DNA from 2 places in the Isoalcanivorax pacificus W11-5 genome. Region 1 is predicted to be linked to the other one. Evidence: predicted binding sites of a transcription regulator. Region 1 holds the regulator's gene; the other holds the start of a gene.
What was found. Region 1 encodes sigma-54, which starts transcription at its own class of promoters, with help from an activator protein. Its sites were predicted from a motif close to TGGCACNNNNNTTGCTNT; they were not measured.

Region 1 (16,004 bases):
GATACGCTGGGTCAGCGATTCCACCGCGTCGCGGATCACATCGTCCGGGTCCTGGGCCTGGGCCAGTGTGCTCAGGCCAAGCACCAGCAGCGGGATCGAGAGCAGTTGTTGCCAGAGACGTTTCATCGGTTGGTTCTCCTTCACGCTGCATACCAGGACACAGCGACGGTTTCCATGATCGAGGCGCTATCCAAACAGGCGCGCCGGAAGCTGTCCAGTGTTCCGCACGGGATTGCCCGCCACAGGGTTGCCCGTACGGCGGCGAGCCTCTTTAATGGCGCCGCCCCATGGCGATTACAGATTGCCATGTGTCTGATGCATTCAGATTGATACCCCCGCCGGAGGTTCCATGTTGCTTGCCATACTGGCCTGTATTGCCGGGCTGATCGCCCTGGTCTGGAGTGCCGACCGCTTTGTCGGCGGCGCCTCCGGGCTCGCCCTGCGCCTGGGCATGACGCCGATGACCGTCGGCCTGACGCTGGTGGCACTGGGCACCTCCGCCCCGGAAATCCTGGTGTCGACGGCGGCGGCGCTGACCGGCAGCAGCGATCTGGCGATCGGCAACGCCCTCGGCTCCAACATCGCCAATATCGGCATGGTGCTGGGCATCACCCTGCTGGTCAGCCCGATCCTGCTGCACCGCGACACCCTGCGCCAGGACATGCCCGCCTGCCTGCTGGTGGCATTGCTGGCCGGCGCCCTGATGTACGACGGCCAGCTCAGCCGCCTGGACGGCGTCATCCTGATCGGCGCACTGCTGGCGCTGATTGCGCTGATGTGGCAGTTCCGCCGGGGCCAGGTGGGCGATGAAGGCGAGATCCCGGAACACGGCAGCACCACCGGCGCCGATCTCTGGCTGTTCATCAGTGGCCTGCTGGTACTGCTGATCAGCGCCCGGATCCTGGTGTGGGGGGCCGTGGAACTCGCCCGCACGCTGGGCGTCAGTGAAACGGTCATCGGCCTGACGCTGGTGGCGGTAGGCACCAGCCTGCCGGAGCTGGCCGCCTCGGTGGCGGCGGCGCTGCGCAAGCATGCTGACCTGGCCATCGGCAATGTGGTCGGCTCCAACATCATGAACCTGGTGACAGTACTGCCGGTCCCGGCACTGGTGGCACCCGGCCTGATCGAGCCGTCACTGGTACACCGTGACTACCCGGCCATGCTGGGCATCACGGTGCTGCTGATGCTGGCGATGCTGCTGGCGCGGCGGCGCACCATGGGGCGAGTGACAGGGGGCGTGCTGCTGGCAGCCTATGGCGCTTACCTCGGCCTGCTGGTGATGCAGAGCTGATTGACGGATGCGTCCCGGCTTGCTGCCTCTCGACAGGTGCCCCTGGCCGGGCGCCTCCTGCTGGCGCCCCTAGCCGGGCGCCTCCTGCGGGCGCCTCATTTTGTAACACTTGTACGCCGGGCGCCCCTAGGCCGGTTTGCGCGCAGTGGGCACAATCTGACCCGATGGCAGCGTTGCGCATGGGCGCAGGCATGTATAATGCGCGCCCTTCCGCAGGAGACAACATGAGCAAACGCTTTCAGGATACCGCTCGCCGTGTGTTGCGCCTCGAAGCCGACGCTGTGGCTGAGCTGATCGACTCCATTGATGCCCATATCGACCGCGCCTGCGAGTTGATGCTGCACTGCAGCGGCCGGGTGATCGTCACCGGCATGGGCAAATCCGGACACATTGGCGACAAGATCGCTGCCACGCTGGCCAGTACCGGCACACCGTCTTTCTTTGTCCATCCGGCCGAAGCCTCCCACGGCGATCTGGGCATGATCACCCCCGACGATGTGGTGCTGGCGCTGTCCAATTCCGGCGAAACCAATGAAGTGCTGGCGATCCTGCCGGTGCTCAAGCGCCGTGGCATCCCGCTGATCAGCATCACCGGCCGGCCGGAGTCCACCCTTGCACGGCAGGCCGAAGTGCATATCCCGGTGACCGTGCGCGAGGAAGCCTGCCCGCACAACCTGGCCCCCACTTCCAGCACTACCGCCGCGCTCGCCATGGGCGATGCCCTGGCTATCGCGCTGCTGGAAGCGCGCGGTTTTTCCGCCGAGGACTTTGCCCTGTCACATCCGGGCGGCAGTCTCGGGCGGCGCCTGCTGCTGACCGTCGATGACGTGATGCACGCTGGCGAGCGCCTGCCCTGCGTGAGCCACGACACCCCGCTGCGCGATGCGCTGCTGGAAGTCAGCCAGAAAGGCCTGGGCATGACCGCCATCACCGACACCGACGGCCGTCTGGCCGGCATTTTCACCGACGGTGACCTGCGCCGGGTGCTCGACCAGCCGCAGGTTGATCTGCGCGAGAGCCCCATCAGCGCCGTGATGACCGCCGGCCCGGTGGTAATCCACACCGGCCACCTGGCCGCCGAGGCATTGAAAGTGATGGAACAGAAAAAGATCAACGGCCTGATCGTGGTCGACGAGGACGGGCGCCCGGTGGGTGCACTGAACATGCATGATCTGCTGCGCGCGGGAGTCGTCTGATGCACAGCGACGATAACGTGGGCATCGGCCCGGCCGCCCTGCGGGCGAAAGCACGGCGCCTGAAACTGATGGCGTTCGATGTGGACGGCATCATGACCAGCGGCGAGTTGCACTATGGCCCGGAAGGCGAGCGCGTGAAGATTTTCAACACGCTCGACGGCCACGGCCTCAAGCAGCTGGCCCGCGCCGGCGTGCAGCTTGCCATCATCACCGGCCGCAGCTCGCTGATGGTGGCCCGCCGCGCCAGCGACCTGGGCATCGAACACGTTATCCAGGGCCGTGAAGACAAGGGCGTGGCACTGCGCGCGCTGGCCGACCAGCTGGGCCTGGACGCCAGCCAGGTGGGCTACGCCGGCGACGATGAACCGGACGTGCCGGCACTGGAATGGGCCGCCGTGGCCTTCTCCGTGCCCAACGCCCATCAATGTGCGCAGCAGGTGGCCGATATGATCACCCGGCGCCGTGGCGGCGAAGGCGCCGTACGCGAAATGTGTGATTTCATCGTCTCCGCCCTGCCGCGCAGCGAGCCGGGCGCATGAGACGTCAGGGCCTGCTCAGCGCCACCGGCCTGATCCTGCTGGGGCTGATCGTCCTGATGACACTGCACGAGTGGGAAGACCGCGTACCGGAACTGCTCGGCTCGCAAGTGGACACGCCACTGGTGATCGCCGAGCAGATCAGCGCCCAGAGCTTCACCCCCGAAGGCCTGCTGGAGTACGACCTGCACGCCGAGGAACTGAAGGAGATGGACGGCCTGGGCGAAACCCTGCTCAAACGCCCGCGCCTGGCGCTGCACGATCCGGCACTGGCCTGGGAAGTGCTGTCCGAGGAAGGCCAGGTCACCGAACAGGGACGCCACATTCGCCTGCTCGGCAGCGTCAGCGCCCGCCACCACGGCGCGCAACCGATGCTGCTGGAGACCGGCGAACTGGTCTATCGCCCTGGCCAGGAGCAGATCAGCGCGCCGGGCGCGGTGCAGATCACCCATCCGTCGGGCAGTACCCGCGCGGGCGCCATGGAGGCCAACCTGGCCACGGGTGTCCTGAAACTGAGAGAACGAGTGGAAAGCCGTTATGAGATGCCTGCGTCCTGACCTGCTGCTGGCCTTGTTACTGCCCCTGGCCGCCTCCGCAGCGCCGCCGCAGGGCGAAGTCACAGTGACTGCCGACCGCGCCGAATTCCGCCAGCAGGACGGCATCGGCATCTATGAGGGCAACGCCGAACTGGTGCAGGGCAATCGCCGGGTCAATGCCGAGCGCATCGAACTGCGCCTGAAAGACGGCGCGCTACAGCGGGTCGAAGCCACCGGTACGCCGGTGCGCCTGCGCGAGGGTGACGCCCTGGACGCACGCGGTCGCACCCTCATTTATGATGTGGCCGCCCAGACGATCACCCTGACCGAAGATGCCTACATCCGTCACGAAGGCCGCACCTTCGAGGGCGCCAGCGTGCTCTACGACCTGGGCACCCGCAACGTGGAAGCCAGCGGCGGCGGTGACCAGCGCGTGCGCCTGGTGATCCCGGCCGGTGATACCCAGGGCAGCAGCGGCGACAACACACCCACGGAAGAGGGAACGCAGTGAATCTGCTCAGTGCCCACAACCTGGCAAAAAGCTACAAGGGACGCCGTGTCATCGAAGACGTCTCGTTACAGGTGGAAGCCGGCCAGGTGGTCGGCCTGCTCGGCCCGAACGGGGCCGGCAAGACCACCTGCTTTTATATGATCGTTGGCCTGGTGCCGCCGGACGCCGGCTACATCACCATCAACAGCGACAATATCACCGCCCTGCCGATGCACGGCCGCGCCCGGCGCGGCATCGGCTACCTGCCGCAGGAAGCCAGCATCTTCCGCCGCCTGTCCGTGGCCGACAACATCATGGCCATCCTGGAAACCCGCAAGGACCTGGACAAGCGTGCGCGCGAACAGCGCATGGAAGAGCTGTTGCAGGAATTCCACATCACCCACCTGCGCGACAGCCTGGGCATGAGCCTCTCCGGTGGCGAACGCCGCCGCGCCGAGATCGCCCGTGGCCTGGCCACCGATCCGCACTTCATCCTGCTGGATGAACCCTTCGCCGGTGTTGATCCGATCTCCGTGAACGACATCAAGGGCATCATCCGCCACCTGCGCGACCGTGGCATCGGCGTCCTGATCACCGACCACAACGTGCGCGAGACACTGGATATCTGCGACACCGCCTACATCGTCAGCGAAGGCCACATCATCGCCGCCGGCGATGCCGACACCATCCTGGCCAACCAGAAGGTGCGCGACGTTTACCTCGGCGCCGATTTCAGGCTTTGAAGCACGCCCGCCGGGCGTGCAGCCAGGGAGCTGCGAGCGGCGGGCTACGAGCTTTTGTTTTTGAGCCGGCAGCCCCCGCACACCTTCCGCACCACCCGCCAATGCACCACTTCGGTGCAAAATCAACGCCCTACCCCTTCCCCTTGTTTTTTTCAAGAATGGGCACGGAAATTGCTAGTTGCTATGCTGCCCCTCGTTTCGTACCACTTCGGGGGCAGTGCAAATCCGCATGAAACCGGGTCTGCAGATACAGATAGGTCAGCACCTGACCATGACGCCACAACTACAGCAGGCGATTCGCCTGTTGCAGTTGTCGACGCTTGACCTGCGCCAGGAGATCCAGGAAGCGGTGGACACCAACCCGCTGCTGGAACTGGAAGAGAACGACCCCTACGACCAGGACACCAGCGACGACACGGAGCTGGCCGAAGTCACGGGCGAAGACCCGGAGACCCTGGCCCAGCTCGACAGTGAAGTCGACACCGACTGGGAAGACCCGTACACCGAATCCTCCGGTGCGGGCGCCAGCGACGACGACATGGACGCCTGGGAAGAGCGCACCGCCGGCACCACCTCCCTCGATGAACACCTGCTCTGGCAACTCAACCTGGCCGTCATCAGCGACGCCGACCGCGCCATCGCCTACGCCATCATCGAATCCCTGGACGACCGTGGTTACCTGACCAGCACGCTGGAGGACATCGCCGAGGCCACCCGCCAGATGCTCGGCGACGACGCCCCCGACGACAGCTTCCCCGAAGAAGACGAAGTGATCGCCGTGCTGCACCGGGTACAGCAGTTCGATCCACCCGGCGTGGCCGCCCGCGACCTGGCCGAGTGCCTGGCCATCCAGTTGCGCCAGTTGCCCGAAGACACCCTCTGGCGCGAGCAGGCGCTGACCCTGACCCGTCACCTGCCACTGCTGGAAAGCCGCGAGTTCGCCACCCTGCGCCGGCACCTGGCTGTCAACGAAGACGAGATGATCGAGGTGATCCGTCTGTTGCGCAGCCTCAATCCACATCCCGGCGACAGCATCAGCAGCGGTGAACGCGACTACATCGTGCCGGACGTGATCGTGCGCCGGCGCGGCCGCCGCTGGCTGGTGGAACTGAATGGCGAGGCCCTGCCCAAAGTGCGCCTGAACAGCCACTACGCCAGCCTGGCCGGCAAGAGCCAGCGCGAAGAGGACAACAGCTACCTGCGCGCCCAGTTACAGGAAGCGCGCTGGTTCCTGAAAAGCCTGCAAAGTCGCAACGAGACACTGCTCAAGGTGGCCTCGCGCATCGTCGAGGTGCAGCAGGGCTTCTTCGAATACGGTGAAGAGGCCATGAAACCGCTGGTGCTGGCCGACATCGCCAGCGCCGTGGAGATGCACGAATCGACCATTTCCCGCGTCACCAGCCAGAAATACATGTTCACGCCACGGGGCATGTTTGAACTGAAATTCTTCTTTTCCAGCCATGTGGGAACGGACGGCGGCGGCGAATGTTCAAGTACCGCCATTCGTGCCATCATTAAGAAGCTGATTGCCGCCGAGAGTCCACGCAAGCCGCTGAGCGACAGCCGGCTTGCCAGCCTGCTCAACGAACAGGGGATTCAGGTGGCACGACGCACAGTCGCCAAGTACCGGGAGGCGATGAGAATTCCGGCGTCCAGCGAGCGCAAGCGGCTGGTGTAGCGCCTCAGGAGCGTCAGCGGTACCAAGCGCCTCAGGAACAGGCTACACTCCGGCCCCGCAGGACGGCGGATCACACAGCTTGTACAGGAGTCAGCCCATGCAGATCAATATCAGCGGCCATCACCTGGATATCACCGACGCCCTGCGTGAATACGTGAACGAGAAATTCAACCGCCTTGAGCGCCACTTCGACCACATCACCAGTATCCAGGTGATCCTGTCGCCGGAGCCGAAGACGCACAAGGCGGAGTCGACCATCCGCATCGCAGGCGGCGAGGTGTTCGCCACCGCCGAGGCGGAAGACATGTATGCCGCGATTGACATGCTGACTGACAAACTCGACCGACAGATCCTCAAACACAAGGAGAAGTCGGTCAACCGTAACCACGGCCACTAACCGACTCGATCAGGCACCATCATGCGCGTACGGGAACTGCTCACTCCGGAAAGAACCCACTATCACCTGCATGGCGCCAGCAAAAAGCGCCTGCTGGATCAGGTTGCCCAGCTTGCCGCACAGGGCAACCCGGAACTGGGGGAGCAACAGGTCTTCGAAGCCCTGATTGCCCGTGAGCGCCTTGGCAGTACCGGCATTGGGGAAGGCATCGCCATTCCCCATTGCCGTCTGGCTTCCTGCCAGCAGCCGGTCGGCATGCTGATCAGCCTCGACGAAGCGATCGATTTCGATGCCGTCGATGGCCGCCCGGTGGACCTGGTGTTCGTGCTGCTGGTCCCCGAAGACAACCCCGAACAACACCTCAAGACGCTCAGCCACCTCGCCGCCCTCTTTAACGAACAAAGCTTCCGCGACGGCCTGCGTGGCGCCAATTCCGCCAGCCATCTTTATCGCACCGCCGTCGATTCCGAGGCAGAACTGCAACTCGCTTCCTGATACCCTGACTGCCGTATGTCGTCAGCCGCCGCAGTGCGGCGTTCACGGGAGACTGCTGCATGAAACTGCTGATCCTCAGCGGCCGCTCCGGATCGGGCAAGACCACCGCGTTGCAGGCACTGGAAGACCTGGGCTTCTACTGTGTCGACAACCTGCCGCTGGGCCTGTTGCCGACGCTGGCCACGCAATTGCGCGAAGAAAACCACGATATCCAGCGCGTCGCCGTCGGCATTGACGCACGCAACCTGCGCAGCCAGCTCCCCTGCTTCGCCGAACTGCTGGCGCAGGTGAAAGCACAGGGCGTGGCGTGCGAAGTCATCTACCTCGACGCCGACCACGACACCCTGCTCAACCGTTTCAGCGCCACCCGCCGCCGGCACCCGCTGAGCGACCAGAACATGTCTCTCTCGGAAGCCATCGGACACGAAGGCGAATTGCTGGCCAGCATCCAGGGCGCCGCCGACCTGCTGGTGGACACCAGCCACCTGGACCCGCACAGCCTGCGCAACCTGATCCGCATGCGCGTGGCGCAACGTGAAGGCCGGCTGTCACTGCTGCTGGAATCGTTCGGTTTCAAGAACGGCGTGCCGCCGGATGCCGACCTGGTGTTCGACGCGCGCATGCTGCCCAACCCGCACTGGGACCCGGCGCTGCGGCCGTTCGACGGCCGCCAGCCTCCCATTATCGATTTCCTCGACGCCCAGCCCGACAGTGCGCAACTGCTGGACGACCTGGAACACTGGCTGCTGCGCTGGCTGCCGCGTTATGAAGCCAACGACCGCAGCTACATGACCGTGGCCATCGGCTGCACCGGTGGCCGCCACCGGTCCGTGTACCTGGTGGAACATCTGGCCGAACGTCTGCGCAAGGCCGGCTGGCCGGCCCAGGTACGGCACCTGCAACTGGAGTGACCGGCAACCGTTGCCCGTCCCGCTCATCCATTATTCAAGGAGCCCCAGGTGCCCGACGCCCTGCATGCCGAACTGCATATCATCAACCGCCTTGGCCTGCACGCCCGTGCGTCGGCCAAGGTGGTCAGCGTGGCGTCACGCTACAACGCCAGCATCCGCATACGGTTCAACAATCGGGAAGTGGATGCGAAAAACATGATGGGCCTGCTGACCCTGGCGGCCAGCTGCGGCAGTACCGTGGAAGTGATCGTGCAGGGCGAGCATGCCGCCGAAGCAATGGACGAATTGCGCGACCTGTTCGCGCGGCGTTTCGACGAGGAGCAATAACGGGAGGGAGTGGCTCCCTCCCGTTTTTCTTTCAGAGCGTGTCGGTGTAGATATCGCGGAACGAACTGTAATAGGTCACCACCAGCACCGGCAGCAGCACGATCAACCCCAGCCCCACCGGAATCATCGCCAGCACCAGCAACACCACCATGATCACGCTGTACCAGAGCATCGGCAGAATGTTGCGCAGGCAGCCGACCAGGCTGGCCTTGAGCGCCTGGCCCGGGCCGTAGTCGCCCATTACCACCAGCGCCGGCGCAAACCAGAAAGCCGCCATGACCGGGATCATCAGCGCCATCACAATCAGACCCAGCAATGCGATGTTCATCCACGCCATGTCCGGCGGCATGACACCCTGCTCCATGCCGGCAACACTGTCGGCCATGCCGGCAAGCGCATCGCCGAACATCAGATAGCCGATAACCCCGCCAATGATCAGCACACCGATGAACAGCCCGAGGTAAATCAGCCCCACCAGCAGCAGCGGTACAAAATGCGTACTGAACGGAGTGAAGATATCCCCCACCGTGGGGCCACGCTGTTCATCTGCCTTGTACAACAGCACCAGCAGCCCGGCAGACAGGAACGGCGCAATCAGAAAGCCGAGGAACATGCCCAGCAGCGGGACAAACTGCGCCGCCATCGACAACAACCAGGCCACCAGCAGCGCCAGCAAAATCGTACCCCAGGCACTCTTGAACACCCGCCAGGCGTCCGAGAACCAGCGCCAGCCGGCCCCGATATCACGGCTGCGCGGCGCATTGATCTGCAACAGTCGATCCCCGGCGGTGCCTTCCGGCATCAGATCGGCTGAAGGTTGTTGATATGGGTTGGTCATAAAAAACTCCGTTTTTTTGATGAAGCTGCTTTTATCTTCCTGCAATTTTCAGCGGTGCCAGCAGCAGGCTGCCGCAGTGGATGTGGCCGCGCTGGTCCACGTCGCTGCCAGAGGCCACCAGGGAGGCGAACATGTCACCGAGATGACCGGCGATGGTGAACTCTTCCAGCGGCTCGGAGATCTCGCCGTTTTCAACGCGGAAACCGGACGCGCCGCGTGAATAATCCCCCGTCACCAGATTCACTCCCTGCCCCATGACCTCGGTGACCAGAATGCCGTTGCCCATACGGCGGCACAATGCGGCCTGGTCTTCGTCACCGTGCGTGATGCGCAGGTTGCGCACGCCGCCACCGTTGCCGGTGGGTGCAAGCCCCAGGCGGCGGGCGGCGTACAGGCCCAGCGCATAGCGCACCAGCATGCCCTGTTCGACAAACGCCTGATCGCGGGTAGCGATGCCGTCACTGTCAAACGGCGCAGAGGCGGCACCGCCGCGCAGCCGTGGTTGCTCGGCGATAGTGACCCATTCCGGGAACACCTGGCTGTTAAGCCGGTCACGCAGGAACGACGCTTTCCGGTACAGGGCGCCGCCGCTGATCGCCGAGGTGAAATGCCCGATCAGCCCGCGCGCCACTTCCGGAGCGAACAGCACCGGATATTCCCCGGTAGCAGGGCGCGCGGCACCCAGCCGCGCGAGGGTGCGTGATGCGGCACGCTGGCCTACTTCCGCCGGCGCCATCAGCGCCGCCGGATCACGCTGGCTGTCGTACCAGTAATCACGCTGCATGGCGTCGTCCTGCTCGGCCACCAGCACACAGGAGCGGCTGTGGTGGGAACCGGCGTAGGCACCGAGAAAGCCGTTGCTGTTGGCGTAGACCCGCACGCTGACCGAACTGGACACCGAGGCGCCCTCGGAATTGACGATGCGTTCGTCGGTGCGCCCGGCAGCCTCGCATTGCTGCGCTTGCTCAATGGCGTCGGCGGGGGTCAGTGGCCATACATGGCACAAATCCAGGTCCGGGATGTCCTGGGCCAGCAGTTCCGGCTCCGCCAGGCCACTGTGCGGGTCCTCACCGGTCTGCCCGGCAATGGCCAGTGCCGCTGCCACAGTTTCGCGGATGCTGTCCTCGGAATCATCGCTGCTGCTGGCCGAGCCCTTGCGCTGGCCAACGAACAGGGTGACCGAGACGGCGCGGTCGCGGTGGAATTCCAGCGTTTCGATCTCGCCCAGGCGCACCGTCACCGACAGCCCCTGACCGGCGCTGATGCCGACCTCGGCGGCGGTGGCTCCCTGGCGCTCGGCCTCGGCCAGTACCCGCCGGGCACGCTCTCGCAGGGTATCAAGCTCACTTTCGTCAGGCTGGGCAAGGGTGGTCGCGGAGATGGACATTTCGTTCATGGGCATGGGCAAGTAAACTTGGCGGCCAGCGACCGCAGCAGAAAATGAAAGTTATGGACGAGTATAGCGACGACCTACTGCCCAGCAAATCCGAGCTCAAGCGCGAGGTCGACGCGTTACAGCAGGTCGGCGAGCAGTTGATGAACCTGAAACCGGCCGAACTGGCCCGGCTCCCCCTGAACGAACCCCTGCTGCGCGCCATCGACGAAAGCCGCCGCATCACTTCCCACGAGGCCCGGCGCCGGCACGCGCAATACGTCGGCAAGCTGATGCGCACCGCCGACGGCGACGCCATCCAGCAGGCCCTCGCCGCGCTCACCGATCCACTGCGCCACAAGCGCCTGCTGGACTGGATGGAACGGCTGGATGCCTGCGCCGACACCCGTGCCGCGCAACCGGTCCTCGACGAAATCATGACCACCTACGCCGCCGCCGATCGCCAGCACCTGCGCAACCTGCTGCGCAACTACCTGGCCAGCCGCGCTCCGGAAGGCGTCGAACCGGATAATGCGGCGAAAGAAAAATTCAAACGCGAGCGACGCAAGTTCTACAACTATCTCAATGAGCTTGAGCGTAACGCACCGCTCTATTGACGGCGCGCTTCATGACAACTGGTGGGTAGCGCCAGCGGCGCCACTCACCCGGTCCAGGCCCTGCAGGCCTGGCGGCACATCACCCCAACGGCAACATATACTGCGCCAGTTGCGCCGACGTGCGCCGCAAATTGCTGCTCAACAAACGCGCGATATTTTCCAGCACCACATTGGCCGCCCCTGGCGACCGCTTGCGCAGGTGCTCGAAGCCCTTGCGGGTCAGCACAATCACGGTGCTGTCTTCCGTGGCCTGCACCGATGCGGAGCGCGGTTCATGATCCACCAGCGCCATTTCGCCGAGTGAATCACCCGCGCGCAGATGCGCGATCACCACATCCTTGCCTTCCGCACCGCGCTTGCTGATTTCCAGCTTGCCACGCACCACAAAGCACATGAAATCGCTGTGATCACCTTCGCGGCAGACCACATCACCGCCGTTGAAGCGGTTGACGAATACGAGCTTTTCCACCTGCTGCAGATCTTCTTCGCTCATGCCATCGAACAGACGCATGCGCGCAAGGACTTCACCCACCTTCGACATGGTTACCTCAGAACAGGATTTACGCCGTGCCGCCCACCGTGAGCGCTTCAATGCGCAAGGTCGGCTGGCCAACACCCACCGGTACGGACTGGCCTTCCTTGCCGCACACACCGATGCCGGTATCCAGTGCAAGATCGTTGCCGACCATGGAAATCGCCTGCATCACTTCCGCACCACTGCCGATCAGCGTGGCACCGCGCACCGGCGCAACGATACGGCCTTTCTCGACCAGATAGGCTTCGCTGGTGGAAAACACGAAACGCCCGGAGGTGATATCGACCTGGCCGCCACCAAAGTTGACGGCATAGATACCGCGTTCCAGTGACGCCACGATGTCAGCCGGATCATCCTTGCCCGGCAGCATGTAGGTGTTGGTCATGCGCGGCATCGGCAAGTGTGCATAGGATTCGCGACGGCCGTTGCCGGTCAGGCGCTGCCCGGTCAGGCGCGCGTTGAGCTTGTCCTGCATGTGCCCGACCAGACGACCGTTTTCAATCAGCGTCGTGCAGGAGGTCGGCGTGCCTTCGTCGTCGACATTGAGAGAGCCCCGGCGCCCCAGCAGGGTGCCATCGTCAACCACGGTGCACAGGTTCGAGGCCACCTGCTCGCCCATGCGGCGCGCAAACATCGAGGTGCCCTTGCGGTTGAAGTCTCCTTCCAGGCCGTGACCGACAGCCTCATGCAACAACACGCCCGGCCAGCCGGGGCCGAGCACCACCGGCATGGTGCCGGCCGGCGCCGGCTGCGCCTCCAGGTTCACCAGCGCCTGGCGCACTGCATCGCGCACCCAGCCTTCGGCCCGGCCGCCGGCTTCGAGCCAGTCGTAATCAACCCGGCCGCCACCGCCGGACGAGCCGCGCTCGCGCCGGCCATTGCGCTCCGCCTGCACGGAAATGCCCAGCCGCACCAGTGGCCGCACATCCGCTGCCAGCGTGCCATCGGTCGCGGCCACCAGCATCACCTCATGCACCGCGTTCAGCGACACCGTGACTTCGGTCACCGCCGGGTCGAGGCTGCGCGCCAGCTTGTCGAGCCGTTCCAGGAAAGCCACTTTACGCTGTGCCGGCCAGGTGGCCAGCGGGTCAAAGGCGCCATACAGCGACGGTGCCGTCACCGCTTTCAACGCCGGTGCCGTGCCCTGGCCGCCGCTGCGGGCGATGGCGCGCGCAGCCCCTGTGGCCCGGTCCAGCGCCGGCAGCGCGATCTCGTCACTGTAGGCAAAGCCGGTGCGGTCACCACTGATGACGCGTACGCCGGTGCCGCGCTCAAGGTTATAGCTGGCGTCGCGTACCACGCCGTCTTCCAGCACCCAGCCTTCGTGGCGGCTGTGCTGGAAATACAGGTCGGCGTAATCCACCCCGGGGGCCAGCGTGGCACTGAGCAGGCGGTTCAGCGCGGTGTCGGTCAGTTGCGCGGGGGCCAGCAGTACCTGTTCGGCCACTTTCAGCGCATCCGCCGCAGACGGGGTGGGTGTCACATGCAGGGCCGCCGCGCTGTCGCGGGTGGCCAGGGAAGCAGGATCAGTTATCACGGATGTCATCAGGCAGACCTGTCAGCAATCTCTGGTGAGTGTGCACCGGAAGCCGGTGTCGTACATCGTCAATCTCGTTGTGCAGCACATCGCCGAGCAGCACGCCGGGGCCGTCGCCAAGCGTGGCCTGCACGCGCCCCCAGGGGTCCACCAGCATGCTGTGGCCGTAGCTGGCACGGCGTTCGCTGTGCTGGCCGCACTGGTTCACGCCAAGCACATAGCAGCCGGTTTCCACCGCCCGGGCGCGCAGCAGCAGTTCCCAGTGCGCAGCGCCGGTCACGGCGGTAAAGGCGCTCGGATACACCAGCAGGTTACTGCCGCGGTCCGCCAGTGCCCGCGCCAGGGATGGGAAGCGCAGGTCGTAACAGACCGCCATGCCCAGCGTGAACTGTTCCACCGGCACCGTCACCAGCCGGTCGCCCGGCTCGAACTGGCGTGATTCGCAGTAGCTGCCCTGGGCATCAGGCACCAGTGCGTCGAACAGGTGCAGTTTGTCATACCGGGCACGCAGGGTACCGTCCGGGCCGACCAGCAGCGAGGCGGCGCGGACACGGGGTGCCGGCACCGGCTCCCCGTCGGGCCGTACCGCCAGCGGCAGGCTGCCGCCGAGCAGCCAGATACCCTGTTCGCGGGCCTGCGTGGCGAGCCAGCCGGTCACGGTATCAATGCCGTGCCCGGCCAGCGCGCGGTAATCGCCGCCATAGCAGGCAAAGTTTTCCGGCAGGACCACCAGCCGGGCACCGCCCTCGACGGCCTCGGCAATGCGCGTACCCGCTTCGCGCAGGTTCTCCTGCACATCTGCTCCGGCGCAATACTGGATCGCGGCAAGACGCATGTGTACCTCTCGGGAGAGATTTATGGGCTCTGCGGTGATGTCTCAAGGCTGTCGACCCGCTCAGGGCTGTCGACCCGCTCAAGGCTGTCGACCCGCGAGCCCGCGCGTTCGAACATGCCCTGCACTTCCTCGACTTTCGGGTTGTCCCAGCTACCGGTCACGCGGTAGCCCATCGATGTCATCTTCTCCAGCCGGTCGCCCCACAGGCGCTCCACCACGAAGATACCGGCGCAGGCCGCCGGGCCGGCCAGGCAACCTGCATACAGGTTACTCGACAACGGCAGCGTCACTTCAATGCCGTAATCCATGGTCTGGGCATCCAGCGCCAGTGTCCCGGCGATGGCGAACTCCGCCGCCGGTGAACGGATGCGCAGGTTATCCGTGCTGATGCGCGGGCCATCAAAGCTGAATTGCCCACGAATGCGATCCGCCACCAGCCCTTCGCTGATCACATCGGAAAAATCCAGCCGCAGACGGCGGTTGATGGTGTTGCCGATGTTGATCAGGCCCAGCAGCCGCAGCGCCGAGGTGCGCCGGTCTGTGCTCGGCAGCAATGCGTTGGCGATGTCCACCGACAGCGCACCGCCCAGGCGACGGTAATCGAAATCCAGCGGCGAACCATGCCAAGTGACATCCACGCTGCCCGAGGCCTCCTGGCTTTCGATAAAGGATTCCAGCCCGAAATTGCCGAGCAGGGCAGCCAGGTTGCGGCTGTTGTAGGCACCCGTGAGCCCGCTGCGGGTGTTGCCATCCGCGCCTTCGCGCTGCCAGTCCAGTTCCCCGCTGAATGTCGTGTCCTGCCAGCGGCCACTGAGTGCCAGGATACGTGCCCCACCGTCGGTGGGCCGCACCTGTCCCTGCCACTGGCCGTAGTCGCGCCCCTGGATGGACACGTTGCGCAGGCTGATATCCGCCACCGGCACGCGCAGCGGGTCCAGCTGCTGCAGGGACAATTCATCCAGCCCACGCTCATCCGCCGGGACGGCATCCCCGAACGGCCACCGCAGCCGTTCGATATCGACCACCAGCGGTTGCTCGCCACGCAGCGTGTAATCACGCGGCAGAAACACTTCGCCGGCCAGCGGTGAACTGCCCAGCGCCAGGTGCCAGCCGGTTTCCAGTTGTTGCACCGACAGGCTGCCGTGCCCCAGGTCCTGGCCCTGCACCCGCAGGGCATTGGTATCCACCGCCAGGCTCAGAGGCGGCAACGGGGTGCCGCCATCACCGCCGGCGAATGGCCCCTCACCGGCAGCGATCATCAGCCCCCAGGGCACCGGGTCCAGGGTCGGCAGCCAGCCATCGATGCGCAGGCCGGTGTCCGGCAATGCCACACCCCGCGCGCCAAAGCGCAGCGCACCACGGCTGAGTGCGCCGCCCCGGTCCAGTTGCAGTTGTGCTGCCAGCAGGTCTGCCAGCAGCAGGTTGTAGCGCTGGACCCCGTCACGCACGGTCAGCACCAGTTGCGCGGCACGGCGCTCGCCGGCCGTCTTGCCCAGCGGCGACGGCAGCGCCGCGCTGACACCCTCCAGATCAGAATCCACCTGCAGCCGCACCGTGCCGCCACCGCGCGGCAGCGACAGCCCGGCACGGTAGCCCAGCGTGCCGTCCAGCGGTGCCAGCCAGGGTTTGTCCAGCCAGTTGCGCAGCACCGGCATCGGCACCGCACCCTG
Region 2 (16,004 bases), 850 kb from region 1:
GAAATACCCGCCACCGCGCGCCAGCGAAACCGGCCGCTGCGAAGGCTGGGCGAGGGTCCGCGCTGCGCGGGGTGGCCGCAATAATCCGGTGCTGCGTGCTTTTGTGCATCACATCCTGCGCGCGCAGCGCGAAGTTTGGCTGTGCACGCCCTATTTCCTGCCGCCGCGTTCACTGTACAAGGCGCTGCTGCTCGCCGCGCGGCGCGGTGTCGACGTACGCCTGACCGTGCCCGGCCGCAACACCGACCATCCGGTGCTGCGTTACGCCGGGCATCACCTGTACCAGCGGCTGCTGCAGGCCGGTGTGCGCATAGAGGAATACCAGCCCCGTTTCCTGCACCTGAAAGCGGCCCGGGTGGATGACTGGTGCACCCTGGGTTCGTTCAATTACGACCGCTGGAACAGCAGCTGGAACCTGGAAGCCAACGTGGAGATCATCGACAGTGATTTCTGCCATCAATTGCACACGCTGCAGCAGTCGCTGGCGCGGGAAAGCCAGCCTGTTGCGCCGAATCGCTGGCAGCGTCGCCGTCCCTGGCAGCGCTGGCGGGAAAAATTCTGGTACTGGTTCGGCACACGGCTGATCCTGCAACTGAAGACGTTGTGGAACACGGCCACCGTGCGCCGGCCGGAAAAACACTGATCAGTCGAATGCGGCCACCGGCGTCAGCGTCTCGCAGTTCTGCATGTACCACAGCGCGTACCGGCTTTCGTCCACAGTTACGTAGCGGCATTGCCAGTACACCAGGCCGTCATCGTCCTCGCCGGGGAAACGGGCCTGCATACGCAGCGTCAGCACCTCGCTGCCCTGGTCCATCAGTGCCAGCTCAAGCACGCCGCGCGCCGCATCGTACTGGCTCAGGCGCACCGGCAATGCGTAATCGGCGGCGAACTCCTGCACCACTTTTTGCGCTTCGCTGCGTGCCGGCAGGCGTCCGTCCTCGTAGAAATAGCCTTCGATCTCCAGCGAGATGGCAGAGCTGGCCTCACCGAACTGCATCGCCACGTCGCCTTCCGCTCCGGCGGCGGCATCACGCTTGAACAGTTGCTGCAGGTTGTCCAGCGTCTGCTCTGTCGGCAGCGCCTCATCATTGAGCCACAACCCACCTTCATGCAGTGTCAGCGTCAGGCCCAGCCTGTCATCCCGCTCGTGCAGTACGCTGCCAGCCTGTTCGCGCCAGGCCGGTGGCATCTGCTCAACCAGCGCCGCGTCCAGTTCGGCATCAATATTGACATCCACGACACGCAACCAGCCCTGTGGCGAAACTTCACCCAGTGCTTGCAGCGAGGTCACCGACGGCGGCAGGCCGGCATAGTCGGCACGGGCCTGCACGCTGGCGAGGGTGCGGGCTTGCGCACTCGCCAGCAGCGAGGCGGTGACGGCGGAACGTCCCGGTTGCAGGATGCGCTGGGTCACCAGTTGCAGCATGTCCTCGAACAGCGGCATCAGCGCCTGGGCGGCGTCCATCGCGGCCTGCATGTCGTCGCCTTCGGTGGCTTCAGTGAGCGTCTGCATGCGGCGCAGCATCGGGTCGAGTGCTTCCAGCCCTTCCGCGCCCAGGCCGAGCGTGCCGAGCGAGAAATACAGACGGTCCAGCGAAGCCAGCGGTGTGTCGGCCAGCGCTGGCGACTGAAGCTGCTCCATCCAGATTTCCAGGGTGCTGTCGAGCAGGCCTTTTTCCACGCGGGAATGCTGGCGAAGGTGCAAGTCCATCTGGATCGGCGGCTGCATCGGGGCGGCCAGATGCAGATCGCTGAAGACGAGCAGGAGGTCCCCCAGCGGCGTATTGCCGAGGCTGTCCTGGAAGGTGCCCTGGCCGCTGATGTTCGAGAGGGAGAATTGCGTTCCGCGATAATCGATGTGCATCTCGCCGCCGCTGAGATAGGCGCTTCCCGTCAGCGTCTGCATGTCCGTGTCGCCACGCATCGTCAGCCCGGCGAAGCGCACCACGTCGTCGCCTTCTGCGAACGCCACCGGATTGATGCGCAGCACGTAGTCGACGCGGTCATCGAAACCGATCAGTGCCTCGCCTTCCAGCGGCGAACGGTCGCCGAACAATGTCCGCGCCATGGCCGTGGCTTCACCACCGAGGGCATCCACCAGCAGGGTATCGCGTGCACCGAGCAACCCAACGCGCCACTGACCATCAAGACGCACCAGAGGACCGAAATGCAGCAGGCTTTCAAAGCGCAGCCGGTCAAGCCACTCAAAGCCCTCGATGGGTTCGGCCGTGGTCAGGCTGTAGACCGCCCTGGCACCGAAAGGACGGTGCTGGTAACTGTCGAGGCGCCAGCTCAGCCCGACGTCGGCGAGCTGTTCAGCACTTTTGGCGAGGTAGGCACGGTAGCGTTGCTCCACGGCCCGTTGCATCAGCAGATAGCCGGCGATACAGACCACCAGCAGGGCAACAACACCCAGCAGTCCCTTGCGTTTCATGATTCCCCCCAGAAGATTGATTCGATTATTAGCAGGCTGTTGAAAAACAGCCTGCGCTGACGGCTCAAGCAAGCCGTCAGCAAAATCAAACGCGATAAGCGATTGATTTTCCGTGCCCACCTTTGCGGACCTGTGCCGCAAAGGTGGCTTGAAAAAGCCTCAAAGAGGCTTTTTCAACACCCTGTTTACGTCGTGCGCCATGATACCCGCTTCAGCGGGGCACGGGATGATCTGGCGCACAGCCCGCCGACAGACGTTCAGTCCGGCACGACAGGACTGTGCAACGCCTTCCATGCCAGCAGCGCACCCAGCAACGCGGCACCCGCCGCAATCAGATAACTGTCCGCTCCGAGCCGCTCCCACATCAGGCCGGACAGCGACGCCCCCACCGCCCAGCCGGCACCGAAACCGAAGCTGGCATACAGCGCCTGCCCCTGCCCGGCGTGCTCGCCGCCGAAGTGCCGGTGCACCCAGGCAATGGCCGTCGCATGGAAGCTGCCGAAACTGGCCGCATGCAGCAGTTGCGCAAATACCAGCACCGCCATCTGCTCGGCCAGCGTGCCGATCAGCAACCAGCGCAGCGACGCCAGCAACAGGCTGATCACGAGCAGGCTGCGCAGTGAAAAGCCGGTCAGCAGACGCGGCATCACCAGAAACAACAGCACCTCCGCCACCACACCCAGCGCCCACAGCATGCCGGCCTGCCCGCGGCTGATGCCGAGTTCATCCAGGTAGATGGTGTAGAAGGTGTAATACGGACCGTGGGAAAACTGCATCAGGAAGGCGCACGCCAGAAACACCTGCACGTCACGACGACGCAGCATTGCCAGCAGGCTGGTGCGCTTTTGTACCGGGCGGCGCGGGGGCAGCGCCGGGATCGCCAGGGTGCACAGCCAGAGCACCCAGAGCAGCACCAGCAGCGTCCAGGGCACCAGCGTCACCGGCAGATAATCCAGCGCGGCACCGAGCAGCAGCACGGCGATGATGAAGCCCACGGAGCCCCACAGGCGCACCAGGGCGTAACGATGGCTGCGGTCACCCAGCAGGTTCAGCGTCACCACCTCGAACTGCGCCAGCACCGCGTTCCAGAAAAAACTGAAACCGGCCAGCACGGCGAGCATGGCCCAGAAGCCGTCGACGAAAAACACGCTGATGAACACCAGCGCAGCTGCCAGATTACCGCCACGGATTACCCGCAGGCGCTGGCCGGTGCGGTCCGCCAGCCAGCCCCACAGATTCGGCGCGCCGAGCTTGGTGATCTGGGGCACGGCCATCAGCAGGCCAATCTGCGCGGCGGTAAATCCTTCGCCCTGCAAATACAGCCCCCAGTAGGGCACCAGCGTGCCCAGCACCGAGAAATAACACAGATAGAAACCGGACAGCCGCCAGTAATAGGGCATCATCTGCACCTCGCGCCGGTCAGTACCGGCGCGGTGGAAAGGTGGCGTGCGGCGTCAGGCGTCGCCGGCGGGAATCGGCGTCATGGCGGGTGCGACGTCACCGCATTGCCCGCGCTGGCGCAGGTAGTGATCCATCAGCACCAGCGCCAGCATGGCCTCGGCAATCGGCGTGGCGCGCACGCCGACACAGGGATCGTGACGGCCTTTGGTCACCACTTCGACCGGCTCGCCGGCCAGGTTCACCGAACGGCCAGGAATCAGAATGCTGGACGTGGGTTTCAGGGCCATGGAGACACGGATCGTCTGGCCGCTGGAAATGCCGCCGAGTACGCCGCCGGCATGATTGCTCAGGAAACCTTGCGGGGTGATTTCGTCGCGGTGCTGTTCGCCGCGCTGCCCGACCACGGCAAAGCCGTCGCCGACTTCCACGCCCTTGACGGCGTTGATGCTCATCATTGCCTTGGCCAGGTCCGCATCGAGGCGGTCGAACACCGGCTCGCCCCACCCTGCCGGCACGCCGTCGGCAAACACGGTGACGCGGGCACCGATGGAGGAACCGTCTTTGCGCAGGGCATTGATCAGTGCTTCCAGCGCCGGCACTTTCGCCGCATCCGGAAAGAAGAACGGGTTGTCGTTGACGCTCGACCAGTCGAACTGTTCCGCGTGGACGTCACCGATCTGCACCACGCCGCCGTAGATTTTCACCCCCAGACGCTCGGCCAGAAACTTGCGCGCAATGGCGCCGGCGGCGACACGCATGGCAGTCTCGCGGGCCGAGGAACGGCCACCGCCACGGTAGTCGCGCAGGCCGTATTTCTGCGTGTAGGTGTAGTCGGCATGGCCGGGCCGGAAGGTCTCGGCGATGTCGGAGTAATCCTTGGATTTCTGGTCGGTGTTCTCGATCAGCAGGCCGATCGGGCAGCCGGTGGTGCGGCCCTCGAACACGCCGGAGAGGATTTTCACCTGGTCCGGCTCACGGCGCTGGGTGGTATAGCGGCTGGTGCCGGGCTTGCGCCGGTCCAGCTCGCCCTGCAGGTCCGCTTCACTCAATGCAAGCCCTGGCGGGCAGCCATCAACAATGGCGCCCAGCGCGGGGCCGTGGCTTTCGCCGAAGGTGGTGATGCGAAACAGTTCGCCGAAGCTGTTGCCTGCCATAAGTCACTCTGTCCGTGTTGTCGGTGCGGGGCTACCGCGATTGTACGCTGGCTCAGGCCGCCGTGCGGAAACGGTCGGCGTGTTCGAGCAGTTGTTGCCGGGTCAGCATGAACACGCCGTGGCCGCCGCGCTCGAACTCGAACCAGAAAAACGGCACGTCCGGCCAGATGCGCAGCATGGTTTCCCAGCTGTTGCCGACCTCGACGATGAGGAGGCCATCGTCGGTCAGGTAGTCCGGTGCCTCGCGCAGCAGGCGCCGGGTGAAATCCAGCCCGTCCTCGCCGGAGGCCAGCGCCAGCGCCGGCTCGTGCCGGTATTCCTGCGGCAGGCTGGCCATGTCCTCGGCGTCCACATAGGGCGGGTTGGAAATAATCAGGTCATAGCGGCCCTCGGCCGCCGACAGGCCATCGCCCAGCAGCGGGCGCACCTGTTCTTCCAGGCCATGCAGGGCGATATTCTCCCGGCACACGGCCAGGGCCTCTTCAGAAATGTCGCTGGCATCCACCTGTGCCTGCGGCAACGCGCAGGCACTGGCAATGGCAATGCAGCCGCTGCCGGTGCACAGGTCCAGCACGCGGCCGACGTAATCCGGGTTCAGCCAGGGCTCGAAGCGCTGTTCGATCAGTTCGGCCAGCGGCGAGCGCGGGATCAGCACCCGCTCGTCGACCCGGAATTCCAGCCCGCAGAACCACGCCGTGCCGGTCAGGTAGGCGGCCGGCAGGCGCTCGTTGACGCGGCGGGTCATCAGGGCCACGAAGCGCTCGCGCTCCATCGGCAGCAGCCGGGCGTCAAGCAGCCGGGGGTCGCTGTCCCAGGGCAGCGACAGCACATGCAGCAGCAGCGCCAGCGCGTCGTCGCCATGATTGTCGGTGCCATGGCCCAGATAGACCTCGCCACGGCGCAGCACGCTCTCCCCCCAGCGCAGGCAGTCACGCACCGTGAGCAATGTGCTGCTGGCCTGCTGCTGTTCCTGTTCGCTGATGCGCATGGGCGGTCCTGTCTTCACTGGGCAACGGGGTTTCCGGGGGCGCACCCCGGGCGCGCAAGATTACCATAAAGCCCCGCGACGGCGGGAATCCGCTATGATCGGCGACATCACCGGCAACCGCAGGACGCCTGCCATGGCCTACTGGCTGTTCAAGACCGAACCCGACACCTACAGCATCGACGACCTCAGGCAGGAACAGCGCTGCGGCTGGGAAGGCATCCGCAATTACCAGGCCCGCAACCGGCTGCGCGACGAGGTGAAAAAAGGCGATCAGGTGTTCATCTACCACTCGAGCTGCAAGGTCCCGGCCATCGTCGGCCTGGCCGAAGTGGTGCGCGACGCCTACCCCGACCCGACCCAGTTCGACCCTGAAGCCCCCTACTACGATCCGAAAAGCGACCCGGATGCACCGCGCTGGTTGCGCGTCGACGTGGCCTACCGGCGGCATTTCCCACACCCGGTGACGCTGCGCGATATCAAGGCAGACCCGACCCTGGCCGGGATGGAGCTGGTCAACCGCAGCCGCCTCTCGATCCAGCATGTGGACGACGACATCGCCAGCCGACTGCTCAAGCGCCTGGGCTGAATGCACCAGGATGGACGGCTTGCACCAGCGGCCGGCACCGCCACGGTGCAACGCGTCCGGCACCGCCCCTGATCCGGGGGCAAATCACTCCCCTTTCCCCTGTCTTCACCTGTGGCACGGCGGTTGCAACGACCGCAACGCAGGATCTTTCACGAGGCAGGGACGTCACGACCGTCAAGGGGGATGGGCATCACATGAACACATCACAACTCACCGGCCTGCGTTTACCGGTCGCCTTTTTATTATTGCTGTGCCCGGTGCTGGCCAGCGCGGCCGACGACACACTCAGCCCCGGCATCAACATGGCCTGGCTGGCCACCGCCAGCGCGCTGGTGTTTCTGATGCAGGCGGGCTTCGCGCTGCTGGAAGCCGGCATGTCCCGCGCCAAGAATGCGCTCAACGTAGTGATGAAGAATTATCTCGATGTCTGCGTCGGCACCGTGATTTTCTGGGCCGTCGGTTTCGGCCTGATGTTCGGCACCAACAGCAGCGGCTGGTTCGGCACCGACCGCTTTCTGCTCGGCAGCAGCGACATGGATACCTACGGCCTGTTGCTGTTCCAGACCATGTTCGCCGCGACAGCCGCCACCATCGCCAGTGGTGCCATGGCGGAGCGCACGCGTTTCACCGCCTATCTGGTGGGCGCGGTGGTCATCACCGGGCTGATCTATCCGGTGTTCGGCAGCTGGGTCTGGAACAGCGATGGCTGGCTGGCGAAGCTGGGCTTCATTGATTTCGCCGGTTCGTCCGTGGTGCATTCGGTCGGGGCCTGGTGTGCACTGGCCGGCATCATCGTGCTGGGGCCGCGCCTGGGACGCTTCGACAGCAACGGCCGCCCACGCGAGATTCGCGGCCACAACCTGACGCTGGTGGCGCTGGGCGGTTTCATCCTCTGGTTCGGCTGGTTCGGTTTCAACGGCGGCTCAACACTGGAAGCCACGGTGAACATTGGCCTGATCAATCTCAACACGCATCTGGCCGCCTGTGCCGGTGCGCTGGGCAGTGTACTGATGGCGCTGGTAAGTCGCCGGCCGATCCTGCTCACGGAAACGGTCAACGGCAGTATCGCCGGCCTGGTCGCCATCACCGCCGGCGCCGCCACCATGCATCCGCCGTGGGCCATGGTCAGCGGCCTGGTCGGCGGCATCCTGTGCACGCTGAGCACGCACCTGCTGCTGAAACTGCGCCTGGACGATGTTGTCGGCGCCGTCTCCGCCCACGGCGTCGCCGGTGCCTGGGGCACGATTGCCGCCGGCCTGTTTTTCGCAGGAGACATGTTCAACGGCCAGATCGTAATGGTGCAGGTTCTCGGCGTACTGGCCTGCTTCGTCTGGACCTTCTTCACTGCCCTGGTGATGTACGTGCTGATCGCGCTGCTGATGGGCCTGCGCGCCAGCGCACAACACGAACAGCGCGGCCTGGACCTGAGCGAGCATGCGGAAATCGGTTATCCGGAATTTCCCTCGGACAGCACCGCCTACACCGCTGAACGGGCCGCCGGGGTGGAGGTGCGCTCGTGAATGCACAGGAGCTGAGTGAAAAACGCCGCGCCATCTACACCGGCCTGAAGCCCTTCCTCCCGCGCGAGGACCTGCTGCAGGCACTGAGTCACTGGGAAGCCAACTACGCCGACCGGCCGCGCTTTACCCTGCAGCGTTTTGTCGCCGACATCTGCCGCGATGAAGTGCTGCGCGGACGCCGTTCCGACATTCTGCTGAGCCTGGTGCAGGCGATGAACATGCCGGTCGCCTCGCTGCTGCCTGATCCACTCAATGACAAGCAGCTGGCACGCGCCGACGGGCCGCTCTCGGCCTCCACCAGCGCCGCCTTCAGCGCCTTGATGGAAGCGCTGATGACACGGGTGCCCCTGCAGACCCGGCACAGTTTCCGGCTGGATCTGCTCAATTCGCTGAGCCGGCGGCATCTGCCGCCAGCGCTGCTGGGGGCAATGCAGAGCTGGCTCGGCAACGACCAGCCATTGAAAGTGCCCGCCGCACAGGAAGCGCTGCTGCAATCGCTGGTCAACCGGACCTATGTGGTGCTGTGTGAACGGCTCGGGCCGGTCGCAGCCGACAAAGCGTTGGCGGAAGCCGTGCGCAGTGTGCAGACCGCGCATCCGGACATGGACAAGGCGCTCAACGGCCTGCTGTAGCAGGCCGGCTTGCGCCAGCCTCACAGTGGCTTTTTCGACACCTCGCCCGCTGTCGGCGCGTCGAGGCCGAAGATAAAGTCGTCCATGACAAAGCCGTCGCCAATCTCGGCGCAATCCTCGCCGAGCAGCACATAACCGGCGCGCCGGTAGGCGGCGATGGCGGTGTCATTGTGACGATTGACCCGCAGCCGCAGCCGGTGTGCGCCGAGTTGCCAGGCACACTGCTCTGCGGCACGCAGCATCCGCTGCCCGTGGCCCTGTCCGTGCAGCGCCGGCAGCAGGTACAGCTTGTCCAGCCAGGCACCGCCGTCGAGATCAGCGCGCACACTGAAGTATCCGCACAGGCGGCCATCCAGGCGCAGCCCGCGGTAGCAGACGCCATCGGCGAGTTCCTGCGTCAACTGCGCTGCGCTGTACATGCGCTCGAGCATGAAGCGAATCTGCGCATCGCTGATCAGAGCCGGGTAATGGGCCCACCAGATGTCGGCGGCCAGCGCCTGCAACGCCGGGACCTGTGCGTGGTCGATCTCGATCAGTTCTGCGGACATGCTCTGCTCCTGGACACACCGGCACCGTGGCCGGTTGCGACCGGCTCCGGGGTCTGCGTATGCTTACCGGCACTGGACGGACTGGCCAACAATAATACAGCAGCCACAGCACAGGAGCGCCGCGTGAAGTTGCACAATCAGATTTTCCTCGCCATGGCGCTCGGTGCGCTGGCGGGCTGGCTGACCAGCGAAGGCAGCCAGGTATTCGGCGTCTCCCTGCTGGCTGTGTACGATACCGTAGGCCGGCTGTTCATCAACGGTTTGCAGATGATCGTGGTGCCACTGATCACCAGCGCCATCATTTCCAGCCTCACCGGCCTCGGCAACGGCCGCGATCTGGGCCGGCTCGGTGGCAAGACCATTGCGTACTACATGAGCACGACCTTTGTGGCGATCATCATCGGGCTGGTGATCAGCAATCTGCTCACGCCGGGCATTATCGATGGTGAGCCTGCCGGTGACCGCCTCGGCCTTGCCGCCGACACGCACGAAGTGCTGGCCCGCGTGGAAGGACGCGGCGCCGGTGATTTTGCCGGGATCATACTGCAACTGCTGCCCTCGAATCTGTTGCAGGCCGCCGTGCAGGGACAGCTGCTGGGGCTGATCGTGTTCTCACTGTTGTTCGGGTATTTCCTGCGCAACGTCGAAGGCAGCCCGGGCCAGGCACTGCGTGACGCGATCGAGGGCCTGTACCAGACCATGGTGCGGATCACGCTGTTCATCATCCGCTTTGCACCCATCGGCGTATTCGCACTGATCGCCGCCACGGTGACACGCACCGGCTTCGACGCCATTGAACCGCTGGCCTGGTTCTTTGCGTGCGTGCTGCTGGCGCTGGCGGTGCACGCTTTCATCGTGCTGCCGCTGGCCATCTGCGTGCTGGGCAGGCGTTCGCCGACATGGCATCTGCGCGCCATGACCCCGGCCATGCTGACCGCCTTTTCCACCGCCAGCTCTGCCGCCACGCTGCCGCTGACCATGGAATGCGTGGAAAAGCGTTCGCGTGTATCAAAACGCATTGCTACCTTTGTGCTGCCGCTGGGTTCCACCGTCAACATGGACGGCACGGCGCTGTATGAATGCGCCGCCGTGCTGTTCATTGCCCAGGCCTACGGCCTGGACCTGTCTCTGGGCATGCAGGCGCTGGTGGTGATCACCGCCCTGCTGACGTCGATTGGCGTAGCCAGCATTCCCGCTGCCAGCCTGGTTGCCATTACACTCATCCTCGGCATGGTCGGCCTGCCCGCAGAAGCCATCGGCCTGATCCTCGTCACCGACCGCGTGCTGGACATGTGCCGCACGGCGGTAAATATCTGGAGTGACAGCGTGGGTGCCGTACTGATTGCGCGCAGCGAGGGCGAAGAAGCGGTACTGAGCCAGCCGCCGGATCACACAGTCTGACCACACGACAGCCACACCAGGACAAGCCTTTGCAACGGGACACATCTATTCCATGAGCAGCCCTGCTCCGAGCATTCTGATTACCGGTGGCGCCTCCGGCCTCGGTCGTGCACTGGCGGAACTGGCCGCACGCCGGGGCTACCGCGTGGCCATCGCCGACACGCATTCAGTTCGCAGTGAGGAAGTCTGCGCGCAGCTCTCCGAACTCAACACCGAGCACCTGCAACTGACCTGTGATATCCGCCGCGACAGTGACGTGCGCCAGGCCGTGGAGCGCATCGTGCGCCGATGGGGACAGCTGGATATCCTGATCAACAACGCCGGCATTGCGGGCACCGGGCTGTTTGAGACGCTCAGTGACGACGACTGGCGCGCGCTGCTGGAAACCAACCTGCTCGGCACCGTGCGCACCTGCCGTGCAGCGGTGTCGGCGATGAAGCGCCAGGGCAGCGGCCATATCATCAATGTCGCGGCGGTGCAGGGGCTGATTCCGGCACCCGGCATGAGCAGCTACAGTGCCACCGAGGCGGCGCTGATTGCGCTGTCGGAAAGCCTGCGCAGTGAATTGCAGCCGCTGGGAATTCAGGTCTCTGTGGCCTGCCCGTCGTTTTTCCGCAGCAATCTGGCCGATACGCTGCGCGCCTCCGAGCCGGTCAGCCGGGCACGCTTTGAACGTCTGCTGGTCCGCCATGATTTCAGCCCGGCCGAAATTGCCGAGCGTATTTTTCGCGGCATCGATGCCGGGGATTTCATGATCCTGCCGCAACCGGGGCTCAAGCAGGTCTGGCGGCAGAAACGCTGGCTGCCGGGCCGGGCCCTGAAAGGCATGCAGGCGCTGGCGGAAAAACTGCGGCGCTGATCAGCCGCGCTCGCCGTTCAGATACCGCAATGTGGCGCGGTAATCCGATGCCAGCCCCTTGTCGAGCTGCCCTGCCACCAGTTCCACCAGCTTGCCGCCGACCAGCGGCACGCTGCTGGTGATCTCTGCCCGGATATCCTGCACCGCACCACCGGCGTCATCGTGCAATGTCATGGTGCCGCGCACCTGCACCGGAATACGCCCCACCGTGAACTCGTACTGCGCCTGATAAGGCTGCCGGTCCGTGCGGGTCCAGAGGAATGCGGTGGTCAGCGTGGCCGACTGGCCGACAAAGCGTTTCGCGAACGCCGGCACGTTGTTGCTGCGGATTTCCATTTCGCGGGCAATGCGGATTTCCAGCCCGCGTTCGGTTGGCCCGAAAGCGTCGTAACGGTATGCGGTAATGCCGGACATGGCATGGCGGGCATCGAAATAATCGCGGCTGGTCAGCGCGGCCAGCAATGTGGCCGCATCCACGGGAAAGGTTCGGCGTCGTTCAAACTGCACGGGCACAGGTCCTCCGCTGATCAGTGCCCTTCACTGTCCAGTATTTTCAGTAACGGCGCCAGTTGTTTCCGCAGCGACGGCAGGTGCCGGCGCACCTCCTCGTCACGGCCGCTGGCCAGCATCGCCAGCGCCTGCTCGACACTGATCGGCGGCGGCGAGAACGGCTGCCGGGCGGGCTGTTGAGGCTGCCCGGGAAGTGCATTGCGCAGCCCCCCTTCGGTCATCACCTGGTTGCCGCCGGCACGCACCGCGCCCTGCAGTACCAGGGCTGTTTCCTCCATCACGGTGCGGGCGGTCTGCCCCGGATGCGGTGCCGGCGAGAGCACGCCTGCGGAAATGCTCAGCGGCAACCGGCGGCCTTCGTGCTGGAGGTTCACCTCGCGCACCTGCCGGCAGAGCCGGTCGGCAAACACCTTGGCACCAGCCGCATCAGCGGTCGGCAGCGTGATCGAAAACTGGGCCACGCCGGTGCGTGCGGCGGTGTCTTCCTTGCGGATCAGGCGGCTGATCAGTTTCGCCACCTGCACCAGCATGCTGTCCGCTGCGCTCTTGCCAACACGAATGAACAACTTGTTGAAATGGTCTACTTCGATACGCACCACCGACAGCGCATGGGCGTGACGGGCAGCAAAGGCCAGATCCTGTTTCAGCCGGCCCAGATAGAATTCGGCGTTACCCAGCCCGGTGAGCCGGTCGATGGTCGTGGCCGCCTCCAGGGTGCGGCGTTCGCGCTGGTAATCGGCGTGTGCGCTGGCCCGTGCGGTCAGGTCGGTACTGTTGAAAGGCTTGGTGATGAAATCGGTGGCGCCGAGCTGCAGTGCCTTTTCCCGCGCCGCTTCGTCGTTTTCCGCGCCGGTCACCACGATCACCGGCAACCCGGCGATACCGGGATCATCGCAGGTGCGGATTTTCTCCAGCAGGCCGTAGCCGTCCAGCTCCGGCATCGACAGGTCAGTGAACACCACCTGGATACTCTGGTCGCTGCGAATGGCCTGCCAGCCCTGTACGCCATTCTCGGCAACCACCACATCAAAACGCTCGCCGAGCATTTTTGTGGCAGCGGTACGCATCACTCTGGAATCGTCCACCATCAGCAGACGCGGCTTGCCCCCCGGCCGGCCGGGTAACTGAGTCATGTCAAACGCCCCTCTCCTGCACCGGCTCAGACCGGGCAGCGTACTTATAGGTGTTATGCAATGTGCCAGACGCGCTCAATCGCGTGCGGACGGCTGAATGGGCTGATAATGCGACGGCTGGCGCCCGCGCGTATAGCGGTACAGACGCGACCCCCGATTGCAGTAGTCCCCCCGCGCGATACCGGCCAGATAATGTTCATTGAACAGGTGGCCACTTCGCTCCGGGATGCAGAATACCGTACCCGCAGTGCTGTCGAGGTGTGACAGTACCCCAATTTGGGAAAAATAATCACGCCCGTTGGCAAAATGTTCGACGTAAGGCACCGGATGACCGGCCTCCCGGCTGAGCGCCACATCGATATCGAGGCTGTCAGCCACCCCGCCGACACAATAGATCTCAAGCTTGCGCACCAGCGGCCGAGTATGAGGATGGCGCAGCAGCTTGCGGACAATGTAGCTGCCGACAATCGTGCCCTGCGAATGACACACCAGCACCACGCGTGGATACTGCCGCAGCGCCTGCTCGATCACGTAGAACGCCGGCCGCGAGAGGCGGCCATCCTTGCGCAATGTGCGCGCCATCACCGAGTGGCTCAGGTCGCGCAACAGCCCCCAGGTCGGGATGTGCAGCAGCCGCACCGGCCGGCCGAACACGGCGGCGATTTCCGCCGCATTGAGCAAGGCGACCGGCGGTGCCGTCCCGGCGCCGTTGATGAAAAACCAGCCGCTGTCCTCCGTCATCTTGCCGCCGGGCGGATGCACCACCAGGGTACCGGGGCTGCACGAGACACGCTGTGCAGGCAGCACCACCTGCAACGCGGCACTGAGCCAGTCGGCAAACGAGGCATAGCTGCGCGGATCACGCTCGGAACGCACGCTGGGCTCATTGTTCAGCGGCCAGAAGGCATACGGCAGGCTGGGCAGGTGGGACAATATCAATGATGCATCGCGACGGATGGCGGAACGGTTATACACCAGGCGACGAATCCATTTACCTGTTTTTCTCAGCATCGGTGGCCTGTGCGCAATCAGACGGTTTTTGTTGTGCTGTGCGGGGTTGTCCGTGAGCAGGTACACTCAGGCCATCGTGGCCCTGAGGCGAGTTCTCCAACAACCTGCCAAGGCCGTTTTCACAGACGCAGGCAGCATACCATGACCGACACCCGCCCCTTTGCGATCATCCTGTTTGGCGCCAGCGGTTTCACTGGCGGCCTGTGCGCCCGCTACCTGGCCGACCATTTGCCAGCCGGCACGGCATGGGCCATTGCAGGGCGCAACACGCAAAAGCTCGACGCAGTATGCCAGCAACTGCGCGACGCCGGCTGCACCCGATTGCCGCAGACACTGGTCGCCGACGTCAATGATCTGGACAGCCTGGACAAACTGGCTGCCGCCGGCCGGGTGGTCCTGACCACCGTCGGCCCGTACGTGCACTATGGCGAGCCGCTGGTCAGTGCCTGCGTGCGCCACGGCACGCATTACTGCGATCTCACCGGCGAACCGGAATTCATGTACAACATGATTGACCGCTACCATGCCGAAGCAGAAAAAAACGGCTGCGCGATCATCAATTGTTGTGGCTTTGATTCCATTCCCCATGATGCCGGCGCGCTGTTTACCGTACGGGCAATGGAAGCCGCCCTCGGCGCCCCGATTCAGGGCCGCCTGGAGATCGAAGCGGCGGTGTCTGCCTCCGGCACCTTTTCCGGCGGCACCTGGCAGTCGGCCATCACCGCCTTCGGACGGCCGAAGGAAAACCGCGACGCCGCCCAGCGTGCCCGGCGCGTCCTCAACCATGCCTACCCGCGTCGCGCGCACGGCCTGCCGCAACGCCCGCATCGCAACCCCGATGGTGGCTGGCTCTGCCCGATGCCAACCATTGATCCGCTGGTGGTACTGCGTTCCGCCCGCGCCCTGCCCGACTACGGTCCGGATTTTCACTACGGCCATTTCGCCGCCGTGCGCAGCCTGCCGAAGCTGATTGGCGGTGTCAGCGGCATCGGTGCGCTGGTACTGGGCGCACAGGTTCCGCCACTGCGCCGGCGCCTGCTGGCCATGCATGCATCAGGGGAAGGCCCGAGCGAGGCCAAACGCGACCGAAGCTGGTTCCGGGTGCGTTTTCGCGCGCAATGCCAGGGACAGGAAGTGGTGTGCCAGGTGTCCGGCGGCGATCCCGGTTATTCGGAAACCGCCAAGATGCTGGCCGAGACCGGCATGGCGCTGGCCTGCGACACGGGGATGCCACGCCGCTGCGGCGTGGTCACCCCGGTCATGGCCCTGGAGGACCGCCTGCTGGAACGTCTGCAGGCCGCCGAGATGGTGTTTGAAAGGCTGGGTCAGGCCGCGGCGCAATAGCAGAGAGTTGACAACAGCCTGCTAAACGACGGGCACCCACTCCGGCAGCGACAGCCCGGCCTGTTTCTGCCGCAGTGCGGCCAGCGAGCGCGCATGGTATTTCTGCACCTGCTGGCTGAACGGCCGCCCGGCCAGCGTCACGGAGAATTCAGCCTGCCCCTGGGCCAGCGCCTGCTCATTGGCCTGCGACCAGGGCAGGAAATAGCGCCCCACCGGCTCTTCGATCAGCGGCCGCAACGCTGGCAACAGTGTGTCTTCCGCTTCGAACTCACCTTCCGCCACCGGCGCCTCCATGCGCGCCAGCCAGGCCATCACTGTCGGCACACATTCCCGCATCACCAGGCCCGGCGTCGGGTCCGAGGCCAGTTCCCTGAGCTGGCCGTACAGACCGAAATCTGCCAGACAGGGCCGGCCACCGAACAGATAGGGGCGCGTCGCCAGATGGGTTTCCAGCAGCGCCAGCACTTCACGGAAAGATTC

Region 2: the regulator sigma-54 is predicted to act here: its motif matches at 6,679-6,696, upstream of S7S_RS08180 (ammonium transporter).

The regions. Positions count from the first base shown of each region.
Region 1 is NZ_CP004387.1:957,567-973,570, reverse strand. It holds gene S7S_RS04600 (MlaC/ttg2D family ABC transporter substrate-binding protein) at 1-126, opposite strand, end outside; gene S7S_RS04595 (calcium/sodium antiporter) at 350-1,291, shown strand; gene S7S_RS04590 (KpsF/GutQ family sugar-phosphate isomerase) at 1,516-2,487, shown strand; gene S7S_RS04585 (KdsC family phosphatase) at 2,487-3,026, shown strand; gene lptC (LPS export ABC transporter periplasmic protein LptC) at 3,023-3,580, shown strand; gene lptA (lipopolysaccharide transport periplasmic protein LptA) at 3,561-4,070, shown strand; gene lptB (LPS export ABC transporter ATP-binding protein) at 4,067-4,792, shown strand; gene S7S_RS04565 (RNA polymerase factor sigma-54) at 5,022-6,470, shown strand; gene hpf (ribosome hibernation-promoting factor, HPF/YfiA family) at 6,568-6,867, shown strand; gene ptsN (PTS IIA-like nitrogen regulatory protein PtsN) at 6,889-7,362, shown strand; gene rapZ (RNase adapter RapZ) at 7,422-8,273, shown strand; gene S7S_RS04545 (HPr family phosphocarrier protein) at 8,322-8,600, shown strand; gene S7S_RS18755 (BPSS1780 family membrane protein) at 8,632-9,438, opposite strand; gene pmbA (metalloprotease PmbA) at 9,470-10,825, opposite strand; gene yjgA (ribosome biogenesis factor YjgA) at 10,888-11,427, shown strand; gene S7S_RS04525 (cyclic nucleotide-binding domain-containing protein) at 11,507-11,968, opposite strand; gene tldD (metalloprotease TldD) at 11,988-13,508, opposite strand; gene S7S_RS04515 (carbon-nitrogen hydrolase family protein) at 13,489-14,334, opposite strand; gene S7S_RS04510 (YhdP family protein) at 14,355-16,004, opposite strand, start outside.
Region 2 is NZ_CP004387.1:1,805,432-1,821,435, reverse strand. It holds gene S7S_RS08210 (phospholipase D-like domain-containing protein) at 1-643, shown strand, start outside; gene S7S_RS08205 (DUF945 family protein) at 644-2,437, opposite strand; gene S7S_RS08200 (MFS transporter) at 2,695-3,840, opposite strand; gene aroC (chorismate synthase) at 3,892-4,992, opposite strand; gene prmB (50S ribosomal protein L3 N(5)-glutamine methyltransferase) at 5,045-5,980, opposite strand; gene S7S_RS08185 (EVE domain-containing protein) at 6,075-6,566, shown strand; gene S7S_RS08180 (ammonium transporter) at 6,761-8,086, shown strand; gene S7S_RS08175 (hypothetical protein) at 8,083-8,718, shown strand; gene S7S_RS08170 (GNAT family N-acetyltransferase) at 8,739-9,266, opposite strand; gene S7S_RS08165 (dicarboxylate/amino acid:cation symporter) at 9,390-10,667, shown strand; gene S7S_RS08160 (SDR family NAD(P)-dependent oxidoreductase) at 10,720-11,526, shown strand; gene S7S_RS08155 (DUF2505 domain-containing protein) at 11,527-12,033, opposite strand; gene S7S_RS08150 (GGDEF domain-containing response regulator) at 12,054-13,169, opposite strand; gene S7S_RS08145 (hypothetical protein) at 13,245-14,180, opposite strand; gene S7S_RS08140 (saccharopine dehydrogenase family protein) at 14,322-15,524, shown strand; gene S7S_RS08135 (glutathione S-transferase family protein) at 15,546-16,004, opposite strand, start outside.